2 regions of the Dokdonia sp. Asnod3-C12 genome follow, and region 2 is predicted to be linked to the other one. Evidence: riboswitches for the same ligand, from Rfam matches in the RefSeq annotation. Region 2 holds a riboswitch; the other holds the start of a gene.
The links. A riboswitch is a leader RNA that binds a small molecule or an ion and turns the genes downstream of it on or off. The one in region 2 is predicted to bind thiamine pyrophosphate.
Positions count from the first base shown of each region.

Region 1 (5,583 bases), 1.9 Mb from region 2:
AATTTCTGTAAATGGATCAAATCAAGTTCAAGATATGGCCTTTGGTATAGACGGAACACTCTATATGGTATTTAATGGTGGTGAGATTAATAGCTACAATATCGATTCTGGTAATACAGAAGTTATTGCATCTGTCAACTCTTCCGGAGCTGCTGGAATGACCTTTGACACTGATCAAAATAGACTTCTATACTCCACAGGATCTAATCCTGTAAACCTTTTTGCAATTGATACATCGACTGGTACAGTAACAGAGTTATTTTCTTGGTTTACGCCAGGAAACGATAATAGCTGTAGTGCTCAAGGCATTGAGTATGTCGGACAAGGAAAAGTAATTGCGAGCTCAACATTTGGCTGCGATATTATATACACTGTTGACCTTGAAAGTCAAGAGACTGAATTACTAATAAATCCTACAGGTTCATATGCTGATATAAAAGACTTGATGTTTTTAGGAACATTACCTGTAGATAATTGTAATGGTGAAGCGCTTACTTTTACGGTAACTCCTAATCAATTAGATTGTTCTAATATTGGTGAAAACATAGTAACTGTAATAGCAACAGATGTAGATGGGAACACGAGTGAATGCACCTCTACAGTTACTGTAATTGACACTACTGCTCCTATAATAAACTGTTTATCTTCTATTGATGTTGTTTTAGACAGTTCTGGAAGTATTATACTAAATGTAGAGGATCTTATTACAGGAAATATCATAGACAATTGCGATACAAATCTCCAAATAGATATCTCGCCATCTGAAATCACTTGTGATAATTATTCTACAATTGCACTTGCGGAACTAGTTAAAAATGGCAGTTTTGAAAACGACTTAAACTTCTGGGAATCAACAATTGAAAATGGAACAGATGATGGATCGTGCTCTCAACCTTGGAAAGCTCAACCAGATTCGCAAAATATATGTTGTTGTGTAGACGAAATATTTCCCACCGATGGTTTCTCCGCTGCATTTACTTCATTTGATGGCTTTGGCAATAGTTTTTATAGATTGTCCCAAGATATTCTTATTCCTACAAGTGAAAATGAAAGCGACTTTGAAGCCCTTTTGAGTTTTGATTGGGTTGCAAACTTTAATTTAAGCGGATTTGAAAACAGAAAACTAGAAGTAATTATTTACGACGATTCTGGTGCTGAAATCGAAGTTGTTTATGAAGATATCATCCCAGCAGATGGGGAGTCTTTTAGGAATGAAACCATTTCTCTTGATTTAACTAACACACTACTACCTTATCGCAGTGAACAAATTACACTTGAGTTTAGCGCTTTTATTCCTGAAGAATTTTTAGGACCTGCTAAAGCAATGATAGATAACGTTTCACTTTTAGCAAATGCAACTACCAGTATTGTTGATGTACAAATTACAGTGACAGATGTTTCAGGTAATAGCTCGGTATGTACAGTACAGGTTAATGTTTCAGACCCTAATAATGTTTGTGCATTAAGCACAGATGAATTTTTTAATAATGACATTAAAATTTTCCCAAATCCAGCGTCATCAAATTTTAAAGTCACTTGGAATAGTACATATAAGCCAGAAAAAATTAAGATTTACGACCTCCTTGGCAAACATATTCTAACGAAAAGAATACAAGAAAATCAACTAGATACGAGCTTCAATATTAGTGAGCTTAAAACTGGTATTTACTTGGTTCAATTGATTCATCAATCAAACCAGATTATCACAAAAAGGTTAATAGTAGAATAGGTTAGAATACTACTATTATTTTTTAAATAAAATACGCCTGTAGCTATTGCTTCAGGCGTATTTTGCTTAATCTTATATCTTTAATTTCTATGATCCCTTTCCATAGGCAATAACAACTGATAAATCATCTCGTTTACTGGCGTAGGCACTCCAAGTCGTTTACCTTCCTTCATGATATAACCATTAAAGTTTTCTAGTTCGCTAGGTTTTCCAGCCATGATATCGCGTTGTGTTGAAGCTGTAGTCTCATGCGCTTGCTTGCTAATGGCTTCAAAGATGTTTTCAATGGTTTTCTCTGGGAGTATAATCCCTTTTGCTTTTGCAACCTCAAATACTTCTTGCGCGGTCTTGCGCATCAGTTCTTTTATATACGGCTGCTCTCTCATCACGCCTATAGGTACTCTTGTTAGTCCGCCTATGGCGCTTATAGTTGTTATAAAAAGGAACTTTTGCCAGATGGCTACTTGAATATTATCTGGAACAGCCGCATTAATTCCTGCATTTGTAAATACAGACACTATTTTTTCTAAACGTTCTGTCTTGATATTATCCTGCTCTCCAAAAAGTATTGCAGGCGCTATATCTGGATTAGAGATCACTCCTGGCGCTTCAATAAAACTAATCATACGGCAAAGTCCTGCCAGTACTTGTGACTTAGGAACCACCGAATTAAGGACCTCTACGTTACTTGCTCCGTTTTGTAAAGGCAGGTATAATGTGTTTTCATCACAATATTGCAATATATCTTTTACAGCACTCTCTATTTGATATGACTTCACTCCAAAGATGACTAAATCTGGTGTTTCAATCTTACTAAGATCATCTGTTGCTAGATACGGAGTCGCTTTAAAATCTCCTGTTATACTTTTTACCTCAATACCGTTTTCTTGTATGGCCCTAAGGTGTTCTCCTCTGGCAATCATGGTCACTTTATTTCCAGCAAGCGCGAGTTTCCCTCCAAAGAATCCCCCCACGCCACCGGCTCCGTAAATCAAAATATGCATCGTTTTATTGTTTTCTTAGGACTAGAGAATTCTAGTCAGTTTAAAAGTACAGTAAGCGGATTTATTTTTTCTTTATAATATCTTAATTAAAAACTCTAGTATATCTTTGCAAAATCTCAAAGGGGTGCTTTTTACGAAGCTGAGATTATACCCATTGAACCTAGAACAGGTAATGCTGTTTAGGAATGAGGAACATGTCTTTCTAGATAACGCTATACAAATTAGCTTTTCTAGTGTTACCATATTTCTCTTGAGAAGCACCACGGTGCACCCTCTTCAATATGTGCTTATCGCACAGGTATGTAAATGCTAACTTATTAGAATATTTGCCCTTTGTATTCGTAACTAAACCATATACGGATGAAAAAGGTCCTATTGAGTATGATTGCGCTTGCAGGAATTACAGCTAGTGCACAAGAGAAAACAGTGGTAGACACTACAAAAGTAGAGTCACTTGATGAAGTTTTAGTTCGTTCTGTACGAGTAAAAGCCGACTCACCTATTACGCACTCAAATCTTAATGCAGAAGATCTTGAAAAGCGTAATCTAGGACAAGATCTTGCTACGCAACTTAACTTTTTACCAGGCGTAGTGACTACCTCAGACGCTGGTGCTGGCATAGGTTACACTGGTTTCCGAGTACGTGGTACAGGTAACCAAGGGATTAACGTTACTATAAATGGAATTCCCTATAATGACTCAGAAAGTCTTACTACCTTTTTTGTAAATCTTCAAGATTTTACATCGTCCGTAGAAAGTTTACAACTACAGCGTGGAGTAGGTTCTTCTACGAATGGACCTGGAGCTTTTGGAGCAAGTCTTAATATTCTTACAGATGCAATTTCTAATGAAGCATATGGTGAGATTTCTAACTCTTTTGGGTCTTTTGGGACACGCCGTCATAATGTTAAGTTTAGTACAGGCTTGCTCAACGATCACATAGAGATATCTGGTCGTTTATCACAGATCAAATCTGACGGTTACATCGACCGTGCGTCATCTGATCTTAAATCTTACTTTTTGCAAGCAGCATACAAGGATGATAATACGCTTATCAAGCTTATCAACTTTGCAGGGTCTGAAGTTACATACCAATCTTGGTACGGATTTGAAGAAACAAGCCTAGCAACCATAGGTGCAAACACAAATATAGATGAAAATCGCACTTTTAATATTGCGGGTGTACAGCTAGATGATGAGGGAAATATCACTGGTTTCCACAATAATCAAGTGGATGATTACAAACAAGATCACTACCAACTACACTGGAATCAGAAATATGATAACAACTGGAGCTCTACCGCTAGTTTCAACTACACGTATGGTCGTGGATTTTTTGAAGAATATGTAGATGATTTTTATGAGCAGAATTACAACTTCGGCAGTGAGAGCACACTCGCTTTTTACGGGATCACTCCAGTTACCATAGGTGGAGAAACGATTGAAACTTCTGACATTATACGTCGTCGCTGGTTAGATAACGACTTTTATGTGGCAAGTGCAACGGCAAATTACAAGGACAACATGGTTGACTTTGTAGGTGGTGCTTTGGGTAGCATTTATAGAGGAGACCATTTTGGCGAAGTGATATGGGCACGATTTGCTGGTGATTCTGAGCTAGGAGATAATTACTATTTTGGAACGGGAAGTAAGAATGAGTTTTCTGCTTTCGCGAAAGCGAACTTTAAATTAAATGATCAATGGCAATTTTATGCAGACATTCAAGGTCGATTTATCACTTATAAAACTGACGGAATCAATTCTGACCTTGATGAATTTTTGGTAGATGAAAACTATGAGTTCTTTAATCCAAAATTAGGTTTGAGCTATAAGATTAATGCAGAAAATCAGTTATATGCCTCTTATGCGCGTGCAAACCGTGAGCCCAACCGTGGAGATTTTGAAGACGGCAATCCACGCGCAGAAAAACTAGACGACTTTGAGCTAGGATGGAGATTAAATACAGAGACCGTCACCTTAAATGTGAATGGTTATTTTATGGATTATGACGGGCAGTTAGTCCCTACTGGTGAACTTGATAATGTAGGAGCGCCTATCCGAATTAATAGTAATAGCTATAGAGCAGGTATAGAAATAGATGCTGCGATAAAGCTAAGTTCTAAGTTTACTTTACAACCTAATATTGCATTAAGCACAAATAAGAATAGAGATTTTCTTTTTAATCTAGATGGTGCGATTACAAACCTAGGTAATACAAATATTTCATACTCGCCTAATCTCGTAGCTAGTAATATGCTTACCTATAAGCCTAATGCAGATTTTAGTATAGGTTTCTTATCGAAATTTGTAGGAGAGCAATATATGGGTAATATAGATAGCGAACTTTCTAAACTTGATTCTTATTTCTTAAATGATTTGAGTATTCAATACGAGATTAAGGAGGTTCCAGTATTTAAGTCTATTCTCCTCAATGGACTTGTGAATAATATCTTCGATAAGAAATATATCTCAAATGGATACTTCTTCACCTATGATGATGATTTCTCAGTACCTAATGAGATTACAACCATTGAAGGAGCGGGCTATTATCCGCAGGCGGGAATTAATTTCTTAGTAGGAGCTACACTTAAATTTTAAGGGATAAAAGGTCTTATTATTTAATTTTCGCTATATTTAAGTCGCTAAAAATAAACAATATGTAATCAGTTGGGGGACTGAACTACAAATTGTAAGTGAGAAGCCGCCTCTTTTGAGTCGGCTTCTTTTTTACTTTTAGTTAAATACGGTGATGCTATTACCAGAAGCATTTACTCGGTAATTAAGCATTGTATATTCTAGCACTTCATTATTAGACTGCCCAGTAAAGAGGTTGTAACTATTATCATCATC
Region 1 is NZ_JBEFNY010000003.1:1,347,230-1,352,812, forward strand. Features, by position in the region: gene ACJJVW_RS06160 (M36 family metallopeptidase) at 1-1,729, shown strand, start outside; gene ACJJVW_RS06165 (ketopantoate reductase family protein) at 1,810-2,733, opposite strand; TPP riboswitch at 2,844-2,935, shown strand; gene ACJJVW_RS06170 (TonB-dependent receptor) at 3,094-5,331, shown strand; gene ACJJVW_RS06175 (hypothetical protein) at 5,467-5,583, opposite strand, start outside.
Region 1: another riboswitch for thiamine pyrophosphate. It lies ahead of ACJJVW_RS06170 (TonB-dependent receptor); the one in region 2 lies ahead of thiS (sulfur carrier protein ThiS).

Region 2 (5,583 bases):
ACCTTTGTTCGCTTAATCGTAATGTTGTTAGACTCTACCTCATTAATCTTTAATATATTATTTACAACCGATTTTAAATGATCTCCAGAGAATTTTAGAGCATTTAGAAGACCTTTATTTGTCTTAATGATGGAAGGATTTTCTATAAGCATCTCCGTAATACCTACAACTCCGTATAAGGGTGTTCTTAAGTCATGACTAATATTAACTAATAGCTCAGACTTTAATTTGTGGGCGTGTTCAGCTTCATTTTTAGCTTGTAATAGCGCCTTATTATTTTTTTCAAGCGCTAAGAATGATAACCGCCTTTTGTGATTATAAAAGATTAAAAAGGCGGTACTTAAAAATAGCAGCGCACTAATACCTCCTATAAAGATAACGTTAGATTTTAATTGAGATGCTTCGGCTTTTTGTTGGAACTCCTTTACTTTAAAATCTGCTTCAACTTGTTCTATTTGGAGGTTTTTTACCTCATTAAAATCTAAGTCTTTATAATAGTAATGTTTTCTAAGGCTTTCTAGAGCCGCATCATATTCTCCTAGCTCTTGATGTATCTCACTTTTAAAATCGTAAATATCTATGAGTTCTCTGGTGAGGCTATGCTCCTCTCCTATCTCTAGTGCTTTTTTTATGTTAGATAAAGCGCATGTATGATTGCCTTTTTGATTATTATAAATAGCAAAGTTTAACTGTTGTAAAAGCCCATAGATTGGGTCTTCTTTGTCAATGTTAGCTAACAACGTATCGGTTTTTAGAATGTAAGGATATGCCTTATCTGGATCTTTAAAATTAAGGTACATGCCCGCAATATTGTAATAGGTATAAAAGGAATGCTCATTTTTGCCTGCCTCTAGTGTGTATACGATAGACTTTTCAAAATAAGCAGCAGCCTCGTCTGCCGTGGTAATATCCATTGAGTATATATTACCGAGACCGTTGAGTGATGCTACGTTTACGAAGTAATCATCTGTTTTTTTACCGAGTGCGAGGTTATAGTACTTTTTCGCGGAAGCGAAATCTTTTATAGCTTGATAGGTATTTGCCAGACTCACATAAGCCTTTGCCTGTAAGGTTTTATCCTTACCTTGATTTGCATATTGCACTGCAGAAGTTGCAAATGTTAACCCATCTTTATAATTGCCGCTTATATTTTCATCCTTAGATAAGGAAATAAAAATACTCACGCTATCTATATCGCCATCAGCCCTGTTTTGTGATATAACAGGGACGTAATAACAATATACAAGTAGGACTAAAAGTAGCTTGTTTTTCAACTTAAATAACTTTGGGGCATTAAAAGATAGCGAAGAATATTTTAAAAATTACAGAAAAAGACATTATTACGATAAACTGCATATAATAATTAATAATTGTTACTTCTTTAATTTCAGATGCTTATGACTCATATTCAGTAATTAGATGTAAGCAGTTTTAGTATTGTTTAGAGAAATATACGTTATAAAGAATCAGCATATTTTTTAGAATTCAACAACTAAATTTTCTGTAATTCAGAATTATTTACTGTTAATTTTAAGTTGACAATTTTCAGAGGAAGCGATATTTTTACTATATTACAGAGACAACTACTTCATATTTAAGATATTATAACCCCTAATTGTAATTGCATTTTATATAAGTTTTGAGCCTTAGAAACGTAATTAGGGATCTAGATGAAAATCAGGCATTCTTAATTATTGTACTTGTATTATATTCTTAACTAACCACCGCCCCATATGAATAGTTTTGATATTAATTTTTTAATAGTTTCCATATTTACCGCCATCTTTGGTGTTTTCGGAGTTTATCACTTCGTTTCTTATTTAATTTTAAGGCACAAAATTCTGTGTCACTATTGTATCATTCTTTTTGGACTTGCAGTGCATTGGAGTTGGTCACTTTTTCCAGATGGATTTCTTCCTGAGGTTATTCAAAAAAATGGATCACTTATCTCTGCAATGACCACCACTTTTGGATTCTTATTGTTTACAACCAATTATTTAAATGTTCATCGCGGCAATCATCCTAAAATATCACGCAGTTATACTTTTTTAAAATATACCACAGTTTTAATCCCAATTCTTTTTGTTCTTAATATTCTAACTCTCCATATTCCTTGGTTGCATAGTTCGCTAGTAATGTCTGCAGCGATTACTGCTTTGCTATCCGTATTATTGAATATTTTCTCTGGGATTCGCTTATTTAATGAAGAAAAGTTTAATAAGTACTATTTGTATGCATACTCCCCAATGCTACTCTCCTCAGTCATCTATATAAGCGCATGGTTTTTAAAAGATGCTTACACTGTAGACAAACATTTTATTGTGTTAATCACTTCAATCCTCATCACATTACAACTCATTCTCTTCTCTATTTTAATTGGCTATAAGTTTAAGTCTATTGAAGACGAAAACATAAGAACACAAGTAGAAACTAATAAAATCCTTGCTTTAGAGGTAGACAAGCAGACGAAAGATTTACAAATCGCAAAAGAGGATTTAGAAAGTAAAAACCACGAGCTTGAATCTGTCAATTCTCTTAAGAACAAGCTGTTCTCTTTGCTTACACATGACGTTAGAGGACCGTTACATAATATCTCCTTGCTGGTTAATCTACTTGAAAACCAAATTGAGGATAATGAACTAAAAGAGATCTCACAAAGTCTTAAAAATGAATTGGATGATAGAATTGCTATGGTGAGTGCCTTACTAGATTGGTCATATAACCAGCTAGAGGGAATTAAACTCAATAAAAAGGATTGTGATATTCAAGAAATCTTTACATCTATAGCTAAGCAATATGAACGCTCAGCAAAAGAGAAAGATGTAAAACTATTATTTGAAATTGAAACGCCTACCTTATTTATTGATGAAAATATGTTTAAAGTAGTCTTACGTAATTTGATTTCAAACGCCATAAAATTCAGTACAAAGAATCAAAATGTCATATTATCAAGCAAGAAAGGCCCAGATGGGATTGAAATAGGCGTACAAGATTTTGGCGTGGGTATGACAACTAGCTGGCACAAAAATCTTGTTAAAGATTGCATACCAAAGACCACTCTAGGCACTAAGGGAGAACAAGGAACGGGTTTTGGACTACTCATTTCAAAAGACTTTGTTGAAATGAATGGCGGCGAACTTTTCTGTACGAGTACACCCAATGAAGGCACCCATTTTGTAATGCGTTTTGCGGTTAGTAATAGCTGATTTACGCTGTATCTATGAGGGTTTATCAAGTAACTTATTATTACGCAGATGTATCCCAAATCCCCATAAAAACCTACCAACCAAAACTTAACATTTTATTTTTTTTACATTTTCTCTCGTCTAGTTCAGAATTATTGCTACTTTTAAAGTCTAAACTTTAGGAGTAGCTATTAAATTAGTTTGAGAAAAATCCTTAGAACCTGATTTGGTTAATACCAACGTAGGGAAAAGTTAGAGGTTCTTGCACCACTACGCACTTCCTCTATTTTTAATTCTATCCTTCTCATTCCTTTATCGTTTATATAACCGAAGCACATGCTTCATAATTGTATTAAACATGATAAACATAAAGGTCAATCAAACCTCGTATCAATTTCCAGCACAGGTCACACTAGACCAGATCCTCACCCAACTCGACATTTCGGTTAGTGGGATTGCTGTGGCTATTAATGAGCGCATTATTACCAGATCACATTGGGTTTCTACCATCCCTGATGACGGCGATGCTGTGCTTATTATTAAAGCCACACAAGGTGGATAATAGCGACTTCTAGGTACTTCAAGAGTAGAAAAACATCATTAATTAATCCAGAAAGATGAAAAATAGAGACACTGCGCCTAAGCAAGGCGGCATTACCCGAAATCCATTTCCTAATTCAAAAAAAATCTACGTAAACGGTAAGATTCACCCACAGATTAAAGTGGCTATGCGCGAGATTGCGCTTAGTGATACTGTGGATTCTATGACCAAAAAGAAAACACCTAACGAGCCCGTAACGGTGTATGATACTTCTGGACCTTATACAGATCCAAACAAAGAAATCAATATACACAGCGGTTTAGAGCGCATACGTGAGTCGTGGATTCTGGAGCGCAATAATGTAGAACAATTGGACAGCTACTCCTCTACCTATTGTAATGAGCGTCTTAATGATAAGAGTCTAGACCACATGCGTTTTAAGCTTTTAAAGAAGCCTATACGTGCAAAAAAAGGTGAGAATGTTACGCAGCTGCATTATGCAAAACAAGGGATTATCACTCCAGAAATGGAGTATATCGCTATTCGCGAAAATCAGCGTATTGATGAAATGACGGAGATTAGAAAGCAACACAAAGGAGAACATTTTGGCGCATCTATTCCTGATAAAATCACGCCAGAATTTGTACGCTCAGAAGTTGCAAGAGGTCGCGCCGTAATCCCATCAAACATCAACCATCCAGAAGCAGAGCCTATGATTTTGGGACGTAATTTCTTGGTAAAAATCAACGCAAATATTGGGAATTCTGCAGTCACCTCTTCTATTGAGGAAGAAGTAGAAAAAGCTGTGTGGGCATGCCGCTGGGGAGCAGATAATATCATGGATTTATCTACTGGTGAAAACATACATGAGACCCGCGAGTGGATCATACGCAACTCCCCTGTTCCCGTGGGAACGGTTCCTATTTACCAAGCTTTAGAAAAAGTAAATGGCGTCGCCGAAGATCTTACGTGGGAGATTTTTAAGGACACCTTAATTGAGCAAGCAGAGCAAGGCGTAGACTATTTTACCATACACGCCGGTGTCTTATTGCGTTATGTACCTATGACTGCAAATCGCGTGACGGGTATCGTCTCTCGTGGCGGATCTATCATGGCAAAGTGGTGTCTTGCGCATCATAAAGAGAGCTTTTTGTATACGCATTTTGAAGATATCTGTGAGATTTTAAAACAATACGATGTTGCCTTTTCTTTAGGTGACGGTTTACGTCCAGGATCTGTCGCAGATGCAAATGATGAGGCACAATTTGCTGAGCTAGAAACACTAGGCGAACTTACAAAAATCGCTCGTAAGCATGATGTGCAGTGCTTTATAGAAGGTCCTGGTCACGTACCGATGCACATGATTAAGGAAAATATGGAGAAGCAAATCGAACTTTGCGATGAGGCTCCTTTTTACACTTTAGGGCCGCTTACCACAGATATTGCGCCTGGATATGACCATATTACCTCAGGTATTGGTGCTGCCATGATAGGCTGGTATGGTTGTGCGATGTTGTGCTACGTTACTCCAAAAGAACACCTTGGATTACCCAATAAAGAAGACGTGCGTGTTGGTGTGGTTACTTACAAACTAGCTGCCCATGCTGCTGATCTGGCCAAAGGTCACCCAGGTTCGCAACATCGAGATAATGCGCTGAGTATGGCACGTTTTGAGTTTCGCTGGGAAGATCAGTTCAACTTAGGACTAGATCCAGAGCGTGCTCGCGAGTATCACGATGAAACGCTACCTGCTGCTGGTGCAAAAGTGGCGCACTTCTGCTCCATGTGCGGACCAAAATTCTGCTCCATGAAAATTTCTCAAGAAGTAAGAGATTTTGCTGCTGTAAATGACATAGT
Region 2 is NZ_JBEFNY010000003.1:3,290,521-3,296,103, reverse strand. Features, by position in the region: gene ACJJVW_RS14820 (response regulator) at 1-1,274, opposite strand, end outside; gene ACJJVW_RS14815 (ATP-binding protein) at 1,734-3,206, shown strand; TPP riboswitch at 3,356-3,450, shown strand; gene thiS (sulfur carrier protein ThiS) at 3,544-3,747, shown strand; gene thiC (phosphomethylpyrimidine synthase ThiC) at 3,803-5,583, shown strand, end outside.